DNA from 3 places in the Mycobacterium sp. NPDC003323 genome. Region 2 is predicted to be linked to each of the others. Evidence: predicted binding sites of a transcription regulator. Region 2 holds the regulator's gene; each other region holds the start of a gene.

Region 1 (7,039 bases), 480 kb from region 2:
TCGCCCGCGCGCGGTGTCCCTGGTGCCTGCCGCGTTACGGATGGTGCTGCACTCGGATCTGACGCGCGAGGATCTGGCCGGGGTCGTGGCCGTCACCTCCGGCACCGCGCCGCTGTCCGCCGATGACGCCGACGCCTTCACCGCGAAGTTCGGCATCCCGGTGCTGACCTCGTATGCGGCCACCGAATTCGGCGGCGGGGTGGCCGGTTGGACCTTGGCGGACCATCAGCAGTACTGGGCGGCCAAGCGCGGCAGCGTGGGCCGGGCCAACCCTGGCGCACAACTGCGGGTGGTCGACGAGGACGGCCGGGTGCTCGGCCCCGACGAGCAGGGCCTGCTGGAAGTCATTCCGGCGCAGTTGAACACCGGGGGGTGGATACGCACGACCGACCTGGCCCGTATCGACGCGGACGGATTTCTCTGGATCCTCGGCCGCGCCGATCAGGCCATCATCCGGGGCGGTTTCAAGGTCATGCCCGACGACGTGCGGACCGCATTGGAGAGCCATCCCGCTGTCCGCGGTGCCGCGGTGATCGGCCGAGCCGACGAACGCCTCGGGGCGACGCCGGTGGCGATGGTCGAGTTGCACGGCCACACCGATGCGGCAGCGCTTGTCGAGTTCCTGCGGGACCGACTGGCGCGTTATGAGATCCCCACCGACATCGCCATCGTCGAGACCATTCCCCGAACCCCCTCGGGCAAGGCCGATCTCGGGGCGGTGCGCGAGCATTTCGCCGCCGCATATCCCGTCGCTTAGCTCGCCCCGGACCGTGCCTGAGATCGTCGACCTGTTGGCCGGCCGCGGTGAGCACCCGCTGCTGATCTGCGATGCCGAACGCCTCACCTACGGCGATGCCGACCGGCGGTCCGCCGACCTGGCCCGTGGTTTGCTTGCGTTAAGTGCGGGCAAGGGCACACACATCGGCCTGTTGTATCCCAATGGTCCCGACTTCGTGGTGGGCATGCTCGCCGCGGCGCGGATCGGCGCGGTCGTCGTGCCGTACTCGACCTTCCTCACCGCCGCGGAGTTGCGCACCCAACTGCTCGACAGCGATACCGCGATCATGCTGTCGGCTCATCGATATCGCGGCCGTGACTTCCACGAACTGCTGGCCGAGGCCGGCCCCACCCCATGTCTGCGTCACACCCTGTTCGGCCCGCCCGACGACCTCGTTGCACCCGCGATGCTGGCCGACTTCGAGGCCGACGTCGACGGATGCGACCCGTTGGCCATCGTCTACACCTCGGGCTCCAACGGTCCGCCCAAGGGTGCGGTACATACGCACGCCGGGCTGATCGGGCATCAACACAATCTCAATGCGATACGTGGGTTGACCGACTCGGATGTGTTGTTCTGCAACTCGCCCTTCTTCTGGATCGGCGGATTCTGTTTCGGACTGCTGGCGACTCTGGCTGCCGGGGCCACCCTGCTGTGCTCCAACAACACCGACGCCGGGGCAACCCTGGTTCTGTTGGAGGCGGATCGCCCGACGATCACGAATAGTTTCGCCGCGGGGATCGCACATCTCACCCGGCATTCGAGCTATCCCGACCGCCGTTTCACTGCCCCGCGCGGCAAGCTCAACCCGATCATGGCCGCCGATGTACCGTCGACGGCTTCTACCGCACAGGCGATCTGGGCCGCCTGGACGCTGACGGATTCCTGTTCTACCACGGCCGCTGCGATGACATGTTCAAGGTCAGCGGTGCGACCGTGTACCCGAGCGAGGTGGAAAGGGCCGGTGGTGACGGCGCTGCCGATCGACGCACTGCGTACCGCAACCAAGGAACTGATCAGTGGCTTCAAGGTACCCACCGTGTGGTTGCACTCAGACGACCTGCCGATCGGTGCGACCGGCAAGGTGGACAAGCAGAGGGTGCGGATGATGCTGTCAGACGATGGCGTTGTCACGTAGCACCGCGATCTGCGCTGCGTCGTAGCCGATCTCGCCGAGCACCTCATCGGTGTGCTCGCCGAGCAACGGCGCCCGGTGCCGGATGCTGCCGGGGGTTGCCGACATCCGGAACGGCGTCTCGATGATGGGCACGTCACGTGCTGCGCCAGGAAAGGCGACACGTTTCAGGTAGCCCATCGCCTCGATGTGTGGATCCTCGAGCACGTCCTGGGTGGAATGCAGCGGTGCGGCGGGCATCTTGGCTTTCTCCAGCAGATCGAGGACCTGCGCCTTGGTCTTGTCGGCACACCAGTCGGCCATGATGTCGTTGAGTACATCGCCGTTCTCCCAACGGCTGTCGTCGTTGGCGAACCGCGGATCCGCGAACAACTCCTCCCGGCTCATGAGGCGACACCAGCGTTTGAACATCGGTTGGCCGGCCACCTGCAACAGCACCCATTGATCGTCGGCGGTGCGGTACAGATCGCACGGGGCGACGGAGGCGCCCTTGTTGCCCATCCGCGGCTTGTCCTTCTGCAGCAGTTCCCGCTCGATCAGGAACGCGTTCGACAGCATCAGCGCGGTGGGCAGCAGTGCGCCCTCGACATGCTGGCCCGCACCGGTGCGGTCGCGGTGGTGGAGCGCCATCATGACACCGATGGTCAGTGTCAGAGCCGTGCCGAAGTCGGTGTAGGGCACCACGGTGCGGATCGGTTGGTCCGGCAGGCCCTGGCGATACACCGCGCCGGACATCACCTGGCCGGCGCCGTCGAAGCCGACCTTGTCGCTATAGGGTCCGCCCTCGCCGTAGGCGGTCGCACTGGCCAGGATGATGTCGGGTTTGACGGCGCGAAGTGTCTCGTAGTCCAGGCCGCTGGCCCGCATCCCGGCGGCCGGCATGTTGGCGATCACGATATCGGCGCGGGACACCAGTCGACGGGTGATCTCGGCGCCCTCAGCAGTGGTGGAATCCAATGTGAGGGAACGCTTGTTGCGGTTGCACTGCAGGAAGGTGCCGCCCTCACCGCCGTCGGTGACCGCCTGTACCCAGCGGTCCTCACCGCCCTCGCGCTTCTCGACACGCAGCACATCGGCTCCCATATCGGCCAGGATCGCACTACACCAGGGTGCGGCGATGAACCGGCCGTAGTCGAGGACGCGAATCCCGTCGAGCACGCCTGCCATGACCGGACCCCAATCCGTTGAGTTACCGACTGTAAGTATTACAGTATGACTCCATCGTCCGGTTCCGGACCCGGCTCATCACGTTCCGGGTCCAAGAGTTCTTCGGGATGGAAGTGGTGGTTGATGGTGTCTTGTCCGGTGTCCATCAATGGTGGCGGATACCAATGCACGCGCCCGGTTTCGGAGTCGATTTTGGTGGTCCAGCCCAGTTCGGCGAGTCGATTGTCCGGCGGACAGCCCAGAGCCAGGGTCGGGGCGTCGGTGTAGCCGCCGTTTGCCCAGCTGGGGTCGGCGTGATGGGCCTGGGTGAGGTTGGCACACCGGGTGCAGCCGGGTCGGGTGCAGCCGCGGTCGCGGTTGTAGAGCAGCAGGCGTTGGGCTTTGGTGGCCAAACGTTTGGTACGGCCCATGTAGAGCGGTTCGGCGGTGTGTTTTCGGTAGACCACCAGGTAGTGATACGAGTGCTCGGCCATGCGGAGCAGGTCGGGCATGGGCAGCAGGGTGCCGGTGCCGGTGACGGCGAGCCCGGCGGCGGATTCCAGTTCGCGCAGGGTGGTGGAGACCACGACGGTGACTGGTAGTCCGCCGTGTTGGCCGAGACGACCGGAAGCCAGGGTGTCGCGCAGGATGGCTTTCAGTGCGTCGTGATTGCGTTGGGCCGGGGTGCGCGTGTCGCGGACGGCGGCCCGGTCGGCCAACGCCTGGAAGTCGATGGCGGGGCGAGGCGTAGCGGCCTCGGCGGCAGCCACCGCGTCCATCCGGTCAGCCAGATCATCGAAGGTCGCGAACTCGGGCAGATCGTCAAAGCTCGGCACACCATCAGACCCAGACCCGGGCTGGGGTGCGGGTTCGGGCGCCACCTCAGGTTCGGGCTCCGGCGTCCGTCCAGCGCCGGGTTCAGCGTCACACTCTGCCTCTGCCTCTGCCTCTGCCTCTGCCTCTGCCTCTGCCTCTGCCTCAGGCTGCGGCGTCGGCGCGGGTTCGGCGTCGTCGTCGAGGGGGTTGGGGTCCGGATTGTGTTGTGGTTCGGGGTCGTCGGGGTTGTTGATTCCGGGGCGGGCCCACGCGTCGAAGGCGGTGCCCAGATAGGCGGCCAGCTCGGGATCGACCCAACCGCTGATGTGGGTCAGCCCGTCGGCATCCTGCTTGCCGATCCGGATCCCGCGCTTGTGGCGGGCTAGGTCCGGGCCGGGACCGTCCTGGTTGAGCAGCATCAATGCGTGCGTGGCCGCTGTCTGTACCGTCTCCGGACCTGCGGCCACGGCGACTGCGACCAGGATCTCTTCGAGTTCCGCGCATTTGGCCGGGCTGGTGTACTTCGCAGCTTGGTGCACCGCGTCACGGATGACCTGGATGTGCCCGTCGTTGATCGTCCCGTCGGCCAGTGCGGCCGCGCACGCCGGCAACAACGGTGCCAGTACCTCTCCGCCGATGGCGTGGCGCGGTCCCAAATCTTTGGCGGCCTTGATCCGCCGGCCGGCCTCGGCGCCCGACACCCGCATCCGGGTGGACAGCACGTCGGCCCAGGTTTTCCCGCCGATCTCATGGGCGGTGGCCCGATCCATCAGCACGGACAGGATCCGGTGATCGACCGCCGCATCGGCTCGGGCGCGTTCCTCGCGCTCGGACTGGATCGCCAGCAACTCCGCGGTGTCAAAGCACGTAAAATCGGCATCCAGCAAGGCCTTCACGGATGCGGAGCGGTCGGCAAGTGCATGCTGCACCGACTCCCGACTCGCCACCGCATCCGACTTCATGACCCGAACATACGGGCGACCACCGACAAAAACGGCCGCTGCGTGACTCATGCGACAGATGGGTCCAAAGTTTCTTCAGGACAACATAAGTCGCTCGATTGTCGCTCCTAGGAGGGCAGTTCGACAACCTCGTCGGCCTTCAACATCCGCCGCAGGAACGCCACCTGATCATCGACCGTCTTGTCGAACCACGCATTTCCCGGCCACACGTCGAAGTGGTCGCACGCGTACCGGTGGACCTGCGCCCTGGCCGCCTCCGCGGTCTTGGCCACCGCGCCCGCAGGCACGAACCGGTCGAAGTCGCCGATCTGCACCAGCACCGGACACCGCAGCCGCCGCGCCGCGGACTTGACGTTCAACCGTCCGAGTTCCATGCCGACCGACGAGTCGATCTCGTTGCGCCATGTCGGACCGGCCATCGCCAGATAACTCTCGTAGGCTCCCGACAGCGTCAGCGCCCCCGCCTCCCCCGGCCGGCCGACGATCGGCATCATCGTCGCAGTCCCGCCGCGGGCCACCGACAACTTGCTGCGCACCCCGGTCGCCGTCCACCGCAGCGCGGTCAACACATCTCGCTCACTGACCGCGGCGCGCCCGGCGGCCAGCCCGGAGGTCAACGGTGTCAGCGCGATCACCGCGGCGATCTCCGGTAGATCGGCGGCCACCTGCAGTACATGCCCACCCGACATGGACGCTCCCCACAGCGCGATCCGCGCGGAATCCACGTCGGGCAAACCGGACGCGAAGACGACGGCATTGCGAAAGTCGGCCAACTGCCGCGTCAGCGAGATGGTCTGCCGCGGAGAGCCTTCCGACGCGCCGAAGCCGCGGTAGTCGAAGGCCAGCACGTCGAATCCCGCGGCCGCGAAGCGACGGGCGAATGGTTCGAGCCCGGAGTCCTTGGTCCCGCCGAATCCGTGCGCCATCACCACCGCCGGTCGCGAGCCATCCACCGGCGCCTGAAAATGCCATGCGCTACAGGGTGTCCCGGACGATTCGAACCAGATCTCCCGGTAGCTCATCGCAGCTGTCCGTAGATTGTGCCGAGCCACACCGCCGCCGCGCCGTCCAACAACTGCTCGCGGGTCAGCGAGCCGCCCAGGATGAACCGTTCGAGCAGCCGGTCGTTGAGTTCCAGCAGCACCGCCGCAAGCACCTCGGGATCGGGTGACTCACGTTCGGCGCGGATCAATTCGGCGACCGACGGGACGAAGGCATTACGCGCGTCATCCCAGATCTGGCGCACCGTCGCGCTGGAGCCACGGGCCTCCAGCATGGCGTTGAAGACGTGCCGATACCGGTCACAGGTGTCGAACAGGCCACCGAGCATCGCGTACACGCGGTCCCGCGGGCTGTCGGCCCCGGTGGTGAACTCCTCGTTCACGGCAAAGGTCTCGTTGACCATCCGTTCCATGAGTGCGGCGACCGCGGCGGCCTTGTTCTCGAAATAGAAGTAGAAGGCGGACCGCGTCACCCCCGCCTGCGCGGTGATCTCGGCGACGTTGATGGCATCCAGGCTGGATTCCTTCAGCCACCGGTCGAGTGCGTCCAGGATCGCGTCGCGGCGTTCGTCGCTGCGCAGCGCGGGCCGTCGGTCGGTGGGCGACCTCATGCCATCACCGCACGCCGCACCCCGGCCGGGATCTCCTTGGTGCGGATGTCGTGCTCGTAGTAGAAGTAGTCGACCTGCTGTGTGTGCCGCGGTCGGTCGGTGCAGTGGCCGGCGTGCAGTTGCTGGTCGGCGTCGATGACGCGCTCCATCTCGGCGACCGACGGCAGCGCGTACCGACCTGCGGCGTAGGCGGCCAACAGCCGCGACTGGCATTCGACGAACGGGAACAGCGTCGGGATCGCCTGCGCGAATCCGATGAAGACCAGATCCTCGAATCCCGGCTTGAACATCCGCTTGTACAGCCGGATCTGGTTGTCCGGGGCGCTGATCAGTTCGGGATCGAAGAACGGGAACGTGATGTTGTATCCGGTGGCATAGACGATGACGTCGAACTCGTCGGCGGTGCCGTCCTCGAAATGGACCGTGTGGCCGTCGAGCAACCGAACGTTGGGCTTGGGTATGACATCGCCGGAGCCCAGCCGCAGCGGCAATTCGACCGACTGCGTCGGATGGGCCTCGAAGAGCTTGTGATTGGCCGGCGGCAGCCCGTATCTGGTCGGATCGGCCCCCACCAGCGGCGCAAACGCCTG
Region 2 (7,039 bases):
GCGCTGAGCTCGTTGCGGTACCGGTCGCGGTAGTACCCCATGTGCAGCGTCGCCATCGCGAGCAGGGTCGCGTTCAGTCCGGAGATGTTGTCGAACGTGCGGACATGATCGGGCCGCTCGGCGAGATAGCGGATCAACCTCCGGTTCGCGATCGTGAAGTCGATCAGGATGTCGATCGAGGACTCCATGGCGGCCTCCGGTTCGGCCATGGTGACCGCGCGCAGCATGTCCTCGATCGCGGGCGCCTGCTCGGCGGCCAGTTTCTCGATGGCCGCGTTGATGATCTCCTCCTTGTTGGCGAAGTACTGATAGATCGACCCCTTGCTGACACCGGCCCGCTCGGCGATGGCATTGGTGGTCAGCTGCTCGGGGCCGGTCTTGCGCAACAGGGTCGCGGCAGTGTCCACAATTTTTGCGACCATCTCCCTCGAACGCTCCTGCTTCGGTGCCTTTCGATGCCGTGACGTGCTTTTATCGGCAGCCAATGCAGCCTCCTAACGCGACTTGAATGCGACCGATAGGTCATATTAGCGTCGCTGCCCCAAGCCTTGAGGAGGTGCGCGCAGTCATGACTGCCACCACGGATCTACCCGTTCACGATGCCGAAGACGCCGGCCGGCCCGAGCTGGTCCCGCTGGACTCACTGACCGCCGAGCACACCGGGCGCTGGACGTTTCTCATCGTCGACGGGGCGGCGTTCATGATGCAGGCCATGGAGCCGGTGATCGCCGAGATCACCGGCCGCTACTCGGCGGCCTTCCACGGCGACCCGGGTGGCCGCGCGATCCGCTCCGTCGACTCGGTGCTGCGGTGGACCTACGGCGGCACCGAGGCCGTCGCCGAGGGCAACCGGGTGCGCGCCATGCACCAGCCGATCACCATGCGCAGCGCCGCCGACGGCAAGCAGATCAGCGCACTGAACCCGCAGTCCTATCAGTGGGTGATCGCCACCGGCTACATCGTCACGGCCCAGGGCGGCCGGCTGCTGGTGGGGCGTGAGTTCACCGCCGACGAGAAGGCCGAGTTGCTACGCGACAACCGCCGACTGGCCCGGCTGTTGCACGTGCCGATGCGCGACTACCCGCAGACCCCGGCCGAGATGGATGCCTACTTCGAGTCCTGGATCGACAGGCTGGAAGCCACCCCGCAGGCACTGCAACTGATCGGCGAGATGAAGACCGGCAAGGTCGACCTGCCGCCATCGGTGCCCGCGCTCCTGCGCCCGCTGGCGCGCCGGATCCTGCGCCCCGGGCTGCGGCTGAATTACCTCTCGGTGGTGGGGCTGCTCGATCCGCGGTTGCGCGCGAAGCTCGGCGTCACCTGGAGCACGGCCGAAGAGCGTGAACTGCAGCGCATCTACACCGTCATCCGCACGGCCTACCGGATCCTGCCGGATCGGCTGACCTATTTCCCGCTGGCCTATCACGCCCGCAAGCATCACGAGTGCCTGGAGAAGATGAAGCAGCGCCAGCAGAAGTCCTTCGCCTACAACCTGCCCGGTGCCCGATGAGTGAGGTGCCCGCACCGCCGCCCACCACCCGCGCGCGCAGCATCGCCCGCCTGACGCTTGCCGGCGCGATGATCTTCGCCGGCCTCAGCCACCTGTTCTGGGCCCGTGAAGAGTTTCAGGCTCAGGTGCCGAAGTGGGTTCCGATGGATGCCGACGGTGTCGTGATGGCCTCCGGTGGCGTCGAGATCACCCTCGGCGTCGGCCTGGCCCTGCTGCGACGCGACCGCGTCCTGGTCGGCCGGCTGCTGGCGGCGTTCTTCGTGCTGATCTTCCCGGGCAACATCGCGCAGTACCTCAACCATGCCGACGGTTTCGGCCTCGACACCGACACCAAGCGCCTGGTCCGGTTGTTCTTCCAGCCGGTGCTGATCGCCTGGGCGCTGTGGTCGACCGGGATCCCGCGACGCCGATGAAGACACGCGACACGCCTCGAACACATGTTTGATTATCGGTGCGGCGGCGACTACATTCAGCCCCATGAGCGACAGCAGCGACACCCCTGAGGCACGCTCCGGCCTGACCGAGCGTCAGCGCACCATTCTCGAGGTCATCCGCACCTCGGTGACCACCCGTGGCTATCCACCGAGCATCCGGGAGATCGGCGACGCCGTCGGACTCACGTCCACCTCGTCGGTCGCCCACCAGCTGCGCACCCTGGAACGCAAGGGCTATCTGCGGCGCGATCCCAATCGCCCACGCGCGGTGGACGTCCGCGGCGCCGACGACACCGTGACGCCGATCGTCGCGACCGACGTCGCGGGCTCCGACACACTGCCGGAGCCGACCTTCGTCCCGGTGCTCGGACGCATCGCCGCGGGCGGACCGATCCTGGCCGAGGAGGCCGTCGAGGATGTCTTCCCGCTGCCCCGCGAGTTGGTCGGCGAGGGTTCACTGTTCCTGCTGAAGGTGGTCGGCGAGTCGATGGTCGACGCGGCGATCTGCGACGGCGACTGGGTCGTCGTCCGTCAGCAGAACGTGGCCGACAACGGCGATATCGTCGCCGCGATGATCGACGGCGAGGCCACCGTGAAGACCTTCAAGCGGACCAAGGGCCAGGTGTGGCTGATGCCGCACAACCCGGCGTTCGAACCGATCGACGGTAACGACGCCGTGGTGCTCGGCAAGGTCGTCACCGTGATCCGCAAGGTCTGATCAGTCGGCCCGCACGAAACCGTTCGCGCGGGCGAACTCCTCACTGGCGAACCAGATCTCGGCCTCGGTATCGCGGTAGCCGCGGCTGCCCGGCGCCCAGTACAGACCCGTCTTGGTGTCCGCCTTGATCGGATAACCCTCGGGGGCCCGGTAGCGGTCGGTGGTGGCCAGCCGCATGGACGTCCAACCGGCGTCTTCGGCCTCGTCGTCCGGTGCCGCCGCCGCGTGCCGGCCGCTGGGGACCTCGGGCTCGTAGGACGGCAGCGGCGGGACCCCGACCACCGCGGTCGGCGGCTCGACGTCGAGTTCGGGTACCGACGGCTCCGGCGGCAGCGTTTCGATGCGGGTGGGCGCGGTGTCCACCGCGTCCTCGTCGAACACCGGCTCCTGCGGTGCTTCCGCCGGCTCCGGCTCAGCGCCGTATTCGGGCTCAGCGCCGTATTCGGGCTCGTCGCCGTATTCGGGCTCGTCGACGTACTCGGCGTCGACGAAATCGTCCCGATCGTCGTCGTCGAGATCCTCGCCGAGATCGTCGGTGAAGTCGTCGGCGGGACGGGCACCGGCCTCGGCCGAACGCTTGGCATACGGCGGGGTCTCGCCGACCGGCGGCACCAGCGCCCACGGGCTCTGCGCACTCTGCTGCTCGTAACCACCGTCGTGCAGCACGCCGGTCTCGGGTTCCGCGTCGCGGCGGGCGTCGGGACCGTCATAGCCGTCATAACCGTCGTAGCGGTCCTCGTAGCCGCCGTAACCCCGGTCGTAGTCCTCGAATCGGTCGTCGCGGGAGCGCCGATTGCGCAGCACCGCAACGGCGATCACCGCGATCAGGCCGACCAGCGGGATCAGGCCGAGCAGCCACCACCAGCGCCACGTGTACCACTTGTCACCGTCACCGCCCGACGCCGCCTCGGGTGCGGCCGACGGGTTCTGCGGCGCCTCCGCGCCGGGCACCTGCAGACCGGTCAACTGCGATTGCAGGCCGGCCGGCTCGGTGCTGAACTGATTGGTGGACGAGTCCCAGGAGATGGACCCGCCGTTGAACTGCTGGGTGACGATGTTGCCGTTCTCGGTCTGATCCGCCTTGGGTGCGCCGAGCTCACCGGTTGCACCGCCCAGCTTCTGCCATGCCGCATTCATCGCGCCACGGACGATGACGGCACCGAAATCGGGCGTCCAGAAGATGACCGGCTGGTCCTCGGCGGCGAACGGCACCACCGCACTCTGCGGAGCCAGGCCACCATCGGCTTCGCTCGCGGTGGGAAATCCGAGATCCCCGGTCGGCCCGCCGACACTCTCGTACTTGGCCAGCACCTGACCGGTCACCACGTTGGCACCGGTGGCCGGGCTGTAGAAGATCTTGCCGCCGGCGTAGTTCTGACCGACACCGTCGGCACCGATCGCGTACTGCGCACCCTCCTCGGCACCCAGCGGGCCGAGCTCCCCACCGGCCGCCCGGCGGGCCGCGGCGATGGCCGAGGTGGCGTCCGAGGGAACCTCGACGGCACCGAGTTGACCCGCCAGTTCGGGCGGGACCGTCGTGAAGGTTCGAGTCTTGCGGTTCCAGGAGATCTCACCACCGGTGAACTTCTGGCTGACCACATCGCCGTCGGTGGTCTCGTCCTCGCTGGGCACCCCGAGCACCCCGGCCGATCCGCCCAGGGTGTCCCAGGCGCTGTTGATCGCACCGCGGACCACCCGGGCACCGGTGTCCGGTGTCCAGAAGATGACCGGGCTGTCCGGGGCATTGAACGTGACGTTCCGGCTGTTGGCCGCGCGGCCCGGACCCTCATCGATGGTCGGAAAGCCCAGGTCACCGGTGGGCCCGCCGAGAGATTCGTACTTCTCCAAGATGGCGCCGGTCATGATGTGGGCACCGGTCCCGGGGGTGAAGAAGATCTTGCCACCGGCGAAGTTCTGGCCGAAGCCCTCACCCGCGGGATAGACGCCGCCGTCCTTGGGTCCGAGTGGACCGGCCGGTCCGCCGCCGGCGGTCTCCCACGCAGCCGTGATCGCCGCGTCGGCATCGCTTTCCGGTGTCGCGACGGCCGGCGGCGCCAGCAGCACCGTCGCGGCCATCAGCCCGGCACTCACCAGCACTGCCGCCGCCCGCCCGGCCAGATTGCCGAACCGGGTTCGCTGCGTGGTCATTCGGTCCCTCCCGAAGTCGTGCAAAACCCCACGAAAGTATCGTGTTCGTCAACTTTGCGTCAGTTGACCGCGAACTCGTGGGATATTGCCACCTGCACCGACGGCGTGTCGGACCGGTCAGACTCCCAGGCCGCGCCCGATGATCTCCTTCATGATCTCGGTGGTCCCGCCGTAGATCGTCTGGATCCGCGAATCCAGGAAGGCCCGCGCGATCGGGTATTCGCGCATGTAGCCGTAGCCGCCGTGCAGCTGCAGACAGCGGTCCACCAGTCGCACCTGAGCCTCGGTGCTGTACCACTTGGCCATCGCGGCCTGCTCGACGGTCAGCTTGCGGTCGAGGTGCAACCGGATGAACTCGTCGACCATGATGCGGATCGCGGTCGCCTCGGTCGCCAGCTCAGCGAGGGTGAACCGGCTGTTCTGGAAGCTGCCGATGGGCTTGCCGAACGCCTTGCGCTCCTTGGTGTACTGCAGGGTCTCCTCCAGGGCGGACTCCATGGCCGCCGCGGCCATCACCGCGATACTGATGCGCTCCTGCGGCAGGTTCTGCATCAGGTACAGAAAGCCCATGCCTTCCTGTCCCAGGAGGTTCTCCGCGGGCACCCGCACATCGGTGAACGACAGTTCGGCGGTGTCCTGCGCCTCGAGTCCGATCTTGTCCAGATGCCTGCCCCGCTCGAAACCTGCCATGCCGCGCTCGACGACAAGCAGCGAGAAGCCCTGTGCACCCTTGTCCGGATCGGTGCAGGCCACCACGATCACCAGGTCGGCGTGGATACCGTTGGTGATGAAGGTCTTCGAACCGTTGAGCACATAGTGGTCACCGTCGCGCACCGCGCGGGTCTTGATGCCCTGCAGGTCGCTGCCGGTGCCGGGCTCGGTCATTGCGATCGCCGTGATCAATTCCCCGCTGCAGAAGCCGGGCAGCCACCGCTTCTTCTGCTCCTCGTCGGTCAGTTCGATCAGGTACGGCGCGATGACGTCGTTCTGCAGCGTGAAGCCCAGCCCGCTGTGGCGTCCGGCGGTGGTCTCCTCGGTGACGATGACGTTGTAGCGGAAGTCCGGGTTCCCGCCGCCGCCGTACTCCTCGGGCACGGCCATCCCGAGGAAGCCCTGCTTGCCGGCCTCGCGCCAGACTTCGCGGTCGACGATCTTGGCCTTCTCCCACTCCTCCTGGAACGGGGTGGCGTGGCGTTCGAGAAACGCGCGATAGGACTCGCGGAACAGGTCGTGCTCGGGCTCGAAGAGCGTGCGGTCGAACTTGACGGCGCCCATCTGTGACCTCCGGTACTGGTTGCGGATGTGTGGCGCCCAACATATATCAACCGGATGGTTGGTCGGCCCACCCGGCGTCGGACCTAGGATTGGCGAGGTGTCGCCCCGCAGCAGCCTTGCCCACTGGGGCGCCTTCACCGCCGACATGGCCGATGGTGACATCGCGTCGGTGACCCCGGATCCCGGCGACACCGATCCGTCACCGCTGCTGGGCAATCTGGCCGGCTCCGTGCGCCACCGCGCCCGGGTCGCCGGGCCCGCCGTGCGCGCGGGCTGGTTGCGCGACGGACCCGGCCCCAGCGCTTCGCGCGGCGCCGACGAGTTCGTCGGCGTCTCCTGGGACGAACTCACCGAACTGCTGGCCACCGAGTTGCGCCGCGTCGTCGACACCCACGGCAACGAGGCGATCTACGGCGGCTCCTACGGATGGTCCAGCGCGGGCCGCTTCCACCACGCCCAGAGCCAGGTGCACCGCTTCCTCAAACTGCTCGGTGGCTACACCTTCTCGCGGCATTCCTACAGCCTGGGCGCCACCGGGGTGATCATGCCGCGGGTGGTCGGCACCCATGACGATCTGTTCAAACGGTCCACGAACTGGGACGTCATCGTCGAACACACCGATCTGGTGGTGGCCTTCGGCGGACTGGCATCGAAGAACACCGGCATCAACCACGGCGGCACCACCGATCATCCGGCCCGCGCCGCACTGGGCCGGTTCCGCGACCGTGGGGGCCGGATCGTGTCCTTCTCCCCCCTGCGCGACGACGTCGAGGGCGAGCACGAGTGGCACGCGCCCCTGCCCGGTACCGATGTGGCGATCATGCTGGGACTGGCCCACGTCCTGGCCACCGAGAACCTGGCCGACCGCGCGTTCCTCGACGAATACTGCCTGGGCTACGACCGGTTCGAGCGCTATCTGCTCGGCACCGACGACGGCGTCCCGAAATCCCCGCA
Region 3 (7,039 bases), on a different contig from region 2:
TTGCTCATCTAGGTTGCTCAAAAGTTCGTGCCGGAATGTCGGCGGCTGATCGGGCACCCCGCCGGCGGAGAGCAATATCGCCTCACCGTGTTATCCGTCCGCGATAATCCCCACAGAGGGAAATCAACGGTGATGGTCTCAGCGCACCAATCGTTCGACAATATCGGCGTACACGGCGCCCAGTTTGGCGGGATCCCGATGCCGCCGCGAGGGGAACCACCGGCACACGTCGACACACAGCGATGAGATGGCCATGACAACTTCATCGACGGCGTCGACGTGGAACTCGCCGGCCGACACACCGCCGGTGACGATATCGGCCAGCAGCGTGTTCGTCTGGCGACGCAGTGCCGTGATGGCGCGCAGGTGCGCGGGAGTCAGACCATGCAACTCGTAGTGGACGACGCGGGCCTGTTTGCGATTCTCGGCGAGCCAGACCGTAAAGACGGCCACTACCGCCCTCAGCCGCTCGGTGTAGTTGGCCTCCACCGCATCAGCATTGTCGTTGGCGGCCCTCAGGGCTCCCAGCAAACTACTGTGCCCGTCCAGGGCGATGGCGTAGAGCAGCTCCTCCTTCGAGGCGTAATGCGGGTACATCGCCGTCGCGCTCATGTTCAACCGCTTCGCGATCTCGCGCGTCGAGCTGCCGCCGTAACCGGCCTCGGCAAACACCTCGATCGCGGCACGCCGAATCCGCTCGGCGGCGGAAGACACGGCGGAACGGTCTGCAGTCATAGCCAGCGCACTCTACAGCGTCGGCTTGACAAGCCGGAAGCGCCGTGCAACATTAGCGATCGCTAACTTTATTAGCGATCGCTAACATCGCATCGATGTGAAAGGGCGCTCGAATGTCCGAGTTCATCTCCCGTCGTGATATCGACTTCCTGCTGTACGAGTGGCTCGACGTGGCCGAGCTGACGAACCGCCAACGCTTCTCCGAGCACTCCCGCGATACCTTCGACGCGGTTCTCGATCTGTCCGCCGACATCGCCGACAAGTACTTCGCCCCGCACCGGAAAAAGGGAGATCAGGTCAAGCCCGCGGTAGGCCCTGACGGGACCGTCGTGCTGATCGACGAGATCAAGGAGGCGCTTGACGCCTTTCACCGGGCAGGTCTGCTCGCAGGCTCATTCGACGACACCGTGGGCGGGATGCAATTGCCTGCGGTTGTGGCCGAGGCGTCGATGCTGTTCTTCCGCGCCGCCAATCCCAGCACCACCGCCTACCTGTTCCTGACTCTCGGGAACGCGAACCTGCTTGTCGAGTACGGGTCTTCGGAGTACATCGACTCCTGGGTTCGGCCGATGCTCGAAGGCCGGTACTTCGGAACGATGTGTCTCTCCGAGCCCGACGCCGGGTCGTCTCTGGCGGATATCAAGACCAAGGCCACCCCCGCCGATGACGGCACCTACCGCATCACCGGGACCAAGATGTGGGTGACCGGCGGTGACCACGAATTGTCGGAGAACATCGTGCATCTCGTTCTCGCCAAGGTCCCCGGCGGCGGCCCCGGAGTCAAAGGCATCTCCTTGTTCGTCGTACCGAAATACCTCGCCGACGGCACCCGCAACGATGTGGCACTCGTCGCGCTCAACCACAAGATGGGCAATCACGCCACCACAAACGCTCTGCTGAACTTCGGCGACGGGACCCACCGGCCGGCCGCCGACGACGCGGGTGCCATCGGTTACCTGGTCGGTGACGAGCACAAGGGTTTGGCGTACATGTTCCACATGATGAACGAGGCCCGGGTGGCGGTCGGTCTGCAGGCGACCGCGATCGGTTACGCCGGGTACAGCGCCTCCGTCAGATACGCCAAGGAGCGCATCCAAGGTCGTACAGTCGACGGCAAGGATCCGGTCCGGCCGGTCGTGCCGATCATCGAGCACGCCGATGTCAAGCGGATGCTGCTGGCTCAGAAGTCCTATGTCGAAGGCGCGCTCGCGCTCGGCCTTTACTGCACCCGCCTGGTCGACGAACAACGCACCGGCAACGACACCGACCGCGCACGAGCACACCTTCTACTCGAGGTGCTGACTCCCATCGCCAAGAGCTGGCCGTCACAGTGGTGCCTCGAGGCCAACAACTTGGCCATCCAGGTGCACGGAGGCTACGGCTACTCCACCGACTTCGACGTCGAGCAGGGCTATCGCGACAACCGGCTCAACGCCATCCATGAGGGAACACATGGCATTCACGGCCTGGACCTGCTCGGCCGTAAGGTTGTGATGCAGGACGGCGCCGGTCTCACGCTGTTGACCGAGCGGATTCACGCCACCATCGACAGAGCAGGTGCACACGGTGCCGCAGCGCAGTACGCCGCGGCGCTGCAAGAAGCGGTGCAGCGGCTGACCGAAGTCACCGCCGCACTGTGGTCGGCGGGCGATGTCGCCGTGACGCTTGCCAATTCGACCTTGTACCTGGAAGCCACCGGGCACATCGTGATGTCGTGGATCTGGTTGGAACAGTTGCTCGCTGCCGGCGACAAGACCGGTGACTTCTACGACGGTAAGCGCGCCGCGTGCCACTACTTCTTCACCTACGAACTGCCCAAGGTGGGACCGCAGTTCGACCTGCTGTTCCGCCTTGACCGGTCCCCCATCGACGCACAGCCGAGCTGGTTCTGATATGCCGCTGCCTGCCGCGCTCCTCGGTAACCTCGCGCTTCCCGTCGTCGCCGCGCCGATGTTCATCAGCTCGGGGCCCGAGTTGGTGATCGCACAATGCACAGCCGGCATCGTGGGATCGTTCCCCGCCCTCAACGCCCGCCCGGCTCCTGTCCTGCGCGAATGGTTGCAGCGCATCACCGCAGCACTCGCCGAGCACAAGGCCGCGCACCCGGAACTGCCGACCGCCCCGTACGCGGTCAATCAGATCGTGCACCGCTCAAACGATCGGCTCGACGAGGATGTGCAGGCCTGCATCGATTTCCGGGTCCCGATCATCATCACCTCGCTGGGCGCACGCCCGGATATCAACGCTGCCATCCACTCGTACGGCGGGTTGGTGTTCCACGATGTCATCAACAATGAGTTCGCCCGCAAAGCCATCGACAAGGGTGCGGACGGGCTGATCGCCGTCGCAGCGGGCGCCGGCGGCCACGCCGGGACCATCTCGCCGTTCGCCTTGGTACAGGAGATCCGAGCGTGGTTCGACGGTCCGCTGCTGCTGTCCGGCGCAATCGGGCACGGCCGCTCGATTCTGGCCGCCCAAGCCGCCGGCGCTGATCTCGCGTACATCGGATCTGCCTTCCTTGCCACCCACGAAGCCGATGCCGCCCCCGCGTACAAGGACATGCTCGCCGCCAGCACTTCGGCGGATATCGTGTACACGAACCTGTTCACCGGTGTGCACGGCAACTACCTGCGAGGATCGATCACCGCCGCCGGCCTCGACCCCGACAATCTGCCCGTGTCGGAACCTTCGGCGATGAACTTCGGCTCGGGCGGAAACATCGACGCCAAGGCGTGGAGAGACATCTGGGGCGCCGGACAAGGCATCGCGACGATCAGCGCCACACTGCCCACGTCCGCGTTGGTGGCTCGACTCCGCCGCGAGTACGACACCGCGATGGCCGACCTGGTGGCCCCGGCGTCCATCATTCGGGCGACCGAGTGAGGACAGGTCCGGCACCGCAGCGCGGTCGCATGGAATCTCCGGACTTGCGAAACACATTGCCTGCTAAATCTTTCCGCAGATACGTTTCGACGAACACGTTGTCCACGGATGATGGAAACCGGAATACTGCTGAGCACAGAGCAGGTTGACTGAGTCATGACGAAACCTGACCTGGGGAACTTCGGTGTTTTCGGTCTCTTCCAGCAGTGGAAACAACTTTCGGCCACCCAACTGCGGGATATCGAGGCACTCGGCTACGGTGCCATCTGGGCAGGCGGATCGCCGCCGGCCGAACTCGATTGGGTTGAGTCGTTGCTGGAGCCGACCGAAAAGATCACGGTCGCAACGGGCATCGTCAACATCTGGTCAGCCACCGCCGGCGCGGTCGCCGAGTCGTTTCACCGCATCGAGGCGGCACATCCCGGGCGGTTCCTGCTCGGGATCGGGGTCGGGCACCCCGAGCTGGTCACCGAATACAAGAAGCCCTACGACGCGCTCACCGAATACCTGGACAAGCTCGACGAGTACGGCGTGCCGAAGGATCGTCGCATCGTCGCCGCGCTCGGCCCGCAGGTACTCAAACTAGCCGCGCGCCGAAGCGCAGGGGCCCATCCCTACCTCACCACCCCGGAACACACCGCCCGGGCGCGCGCCCTTATCGGTCCGGATGCGTTCCTCGCCCCGGAACACAAGGTGGTACTCAACACCGCCGACGAACGTTCGCGCGAGGTCACCGCGGCGCACGCTCGAGCCGTCGGGCGCGACCACCTCGGCGTCTACCTGCACGGGACCAACTACGTGAACAACTGGAAGCGGCTCGGGTTCACCGACTCTGATGTCACCGCGCCCGGAAGCGATGCCCTGATCGACGCGCTGATCGCGTACGGCCGCACCGATGCCATCGCTGCCCGGCTCAAGGAACATCTCGCCGCGGGCGCCGACCACGTCCCCGTGCAAGTTCTGACCGACCCCGACGAGCTGGTTCCCGCTCTCGCCGAACTGGCCGGCCATCTCGGGCTCAGCTGATTCCGGAATCCGCAACCACGACCACGACCATCGCTCAGCCTTCCGGAAGTCGTCATGAACTCGCCGCCACGACGATGACGCCGGTTCGGATGCACGGTCGAGCACCAGCGCGTCGATCCCCGCAGGTGGCGCATTTGACGGGCCACGGCGAAGCCGCACGGGCTCGCGCCGAGGCCGACGGTGTGCTCGTCGGTCTCACTCGACGCTCGCACGCAGTCCGTCCTGTGTGTCTCTCCCGGCACGAGACAGCCACTCCCGTCGGCTTCAGATTTCCACACATTCCTCGGCGGCCGGCCGACAGGAGTTTATCTCGGCGCCGGCTGGCGAACCAATCTGTGGCGATGAAATAAGTTCTGCCCCTTTGGTTTCATCAGTCACATCGCCGCCGAAATTGTCAGTGGTAGCACGTATGTTCGAATCATGACATCGGATCTGGCTGCTGCGGTCGCCGCCTACACCAAAGGTGTGGACGCGCTGCTGGCTGCCGATGTCGATGCCTGTTCGCACCGCGATCTGCTTGCCGCGTTCGCCGATGTCGAAGAGACCACCCACCGAGTACCGATGGTCGAATACGCGATCCTGGCCCGCCTCCAACGCGAAGCCGGTCCGGCCGAGTTGGGTGCGACCTCATGGACGAAACTGCTGAGCCTGCGCACCCGAATGAGTAAGGGCCGCGCCCTGAAACTGCTCGCCCGCGCCACACAGCTGGCACCGCGGCGAACACTACAGGGGCAGGACATGGCACCCGAGTGGGAGCACGTCGCGTCAGCACTGACCCGCGGCGCCTTCGGAGACGAGCACGTCGAGGTGATCCGCAAGTTTTTCGACGCGTTGCCGGCCACGGTGGATCCGATCACCCGCTCCCAGGCTGAACAATCCCTGGTCGAGGCTGCCGCCGAGCTCGACCCACACTCGTTGACCGTCCTGGCGATCCGCCTGCTGGCATTGCTGCACCCCGACGGAGACGAACCCGCCGACGCCGCCGCCCGCAAAGCGGGCCTGCACCTGGGCTCCCAACAACCCGACGGCCTGAGCTACCTTTCGGGGTGGGTCACCCCGAAACTGCGGGCCCTGATCGAACCCGTCCTCGCCAAGTTCAATGAACGCGGCCGCCACCCCGGACGTCAACCCGAGGCCGAACCCGTAGACACCGAACCCAATCTGTTCGACGACACCGAACCCACAGACGCCGAACCGGAACCTGAAACCGTGCCCAATGACGGCACCGGTGCGGACAATTCGATCACCCCACCAGCGCCCGCCCCGCTGCTGGATCCCCAGTGGCGCACCAAGTCTCAGTACCTCCACGACGCCGTCGAAGCCGCCTTCGACCTGCTGCTGCGCTCCCAGACCTTGGGCCGGCTCAACGGATTACCGACCACGGTGGTGGTCACCACGACCTTGCAGGAACTGCAGGCCGGTGCCGGGTACGCGGTCACCGGCGGCGGCTCCTTGCTCCCGATGCGCGATCTGATCGCGATGGCCGCCGCCGGGGCGTACCACTACCTGGCGGTGTTCGACGGCCACACGTCTATGGCCCTGCACCTCGGGCGGGCTCAGCGTTGTGCCACCGGGGCGCAGAAACTCATGTTGTTCGGCCGCGAGCGGGGCTGCACCTGTCCCGGCTGCGACGCGGCGTTCTATGACACCCAGGCACACCACGGCGAGGCGGACTGGAAGCACGACGGTCAGACCAACGTCGACGACCTGACCCTGGCCTGCCGCCCAGCCAACCAAATGATCGAGGACACCGGCTGGACCACCCGACGCCGCTCCGACGGCCGGTTCGAATGGATCGATCCCACCACCGGCCGAGCCCACCTCAACAACCTGCACCACCCCGAACACCACCTCAGACCCCTGGAAGACGATCTCCCTCCGTAGCGTGGGCTCCACCGACCATCCCGCGCCGGCCGGCCTCCTCCAGCACGCTTTCGGAGTGACTGCGCACCGACACCGGCCGGGTTGCCATGCGCTGTCACGACCGCGCTGAAGCCTTTGAACGGATGACGTGCTAATAACGGCATCGGCGACCCCTGGCGGCGTCGCGGCGCTCATCGGACTGCAGCCACTGAAACATTCTGTGCTGGTTCAGGTTCTGAGAGACCACGCCGATCCAAGGCAGTGGCGCCCAGAAGGACGACGAGTCCGACTGCGGTGATCGCCGCGCCCACCCAGATCGTCGAGGTGAATCCAAGACCCGCGGCGATGGTCACGCCGCCGAGCCAGGCCCCGAAGGCGTTGCCGATGTTGAACGCGGCGATGTTGGCGCCGGAGGCAAGGGTGGGCGCGCCGGCCGCGTAGTTCATGATGCGCATCTGCAGTCCCGGCACCGTCGCAAAACCGAAGGTACCCATCAGGAAAAGTGCAATCACGGCGATCGGCTGATGATCCG

What was found. The regulator LexA, encoded in region 2, represses DNA repair genes until DNA is damaged. The targets are predictions, from matches to a motif close to CGAACANNTGTTCG.
Region 1: ACWDUN_RS01250 (DUF222 domain-containing protein) is a predicted target of LexA. The motif match lies at 4,842-4,855, and genes of this name have one in related genera.
Region 3: ACWDUN_RS29715 (DUF222 domain-containing protein) is a predicted target of LexA. The motif match lies at 5,047-5,060, and genes of this name have one in related genera.

The regions. Positions count from the first base shown of each region.
Region 1 covers NZ_JBSFSB010000001.1:313,800-320,838, reverse strand. The annotation lists gene ACWDUN_RS01265 (class I adenylate-forming enzyme family protein) at 1-757, shown strand, start outside; gene ACWDUN_RS01260 (AMP-binding protein) at 771-1,916, shown strand; gene ACWDUN_RS01255 (CaiB/BaiF CoA transferase family protein) at 1,893-3,080, opposite strand; gene ACWDUN_RS01250 (DUF222 domain-containing protein) at 3,119-4,837, opposite strand; gene ACWDUN_RS01245 (alpha/beta hydrolase) at 4,945-5,859, opposite strand; gene ACWDUN_RS01240 (TetR/AcrR family transcriptional regulator) at 5,856-6,449, opposite strand; gene ACWDUN_RS01235 (flavin-containing monooxygenase) at 6,446-7,039, opposite strand, start outside.
Region 2 covers NZ_JBSFSB010000001.1:794,306-801,344, reverse strand. The annotation lists gene ACWDUN_RS03590 (TetR/AcrR family transcriptional regulator) at 1-422, opposite strand, end outside; gene ACWDUN_RS03585 (oxygenase MpaB family protein) at 569-1,510, shown strand; gene ACWDUN_RS03580 (DoxX family protein) at 1,507-1,923, shown strand; gene lexA (transcriptional repressor LexA) at 1,988-2,662, shown strand; gene ACWDUN_RS03570 (sunset domain-containing protein) at 2,663-4,810, opposite strand; gene ACWDUN_RS03565 (acyl-CoA dehydrogenase family protein) at 4,928-6,085, opposite strand; gene ACWDUN_RS03560 (molybdopterin-dependent oxidoreductase) at 6,111-7,039, shown strand, end outside.
Region 3 covers NZ_JBSFSB010000030.1:15,229-22,267, reverse strand. The annotation lists gene ACWDUN_RS29740 (alpha/beta hydrolase) at 1-12, shown strand, start outside; gene ACWDUN_RS29735 (TetR/AcrR family transcriptional regulator) at 139-735, opposite strand; gene ACWDUN_RS29730 (acyl-CoA dehydrogenase) at 849-2,627, shown strand; gene ACWDUN_RS29725 (NAD(P)H-dependent flavin oxidoreductase) at 2,629-3,618, shown strand; gene ACWDUN_RS29720 (LLM class F420-dependent oxidoreductase) at 3,775-4,644, shown strand; gene ACWDUN_RS29715 (DUF222 domain-containing protein) at 5,065-6,528, shown strand; gene ACWDUN_RS29710 (MFS transporter) at 6,699-7,039, opposite strand, start outside.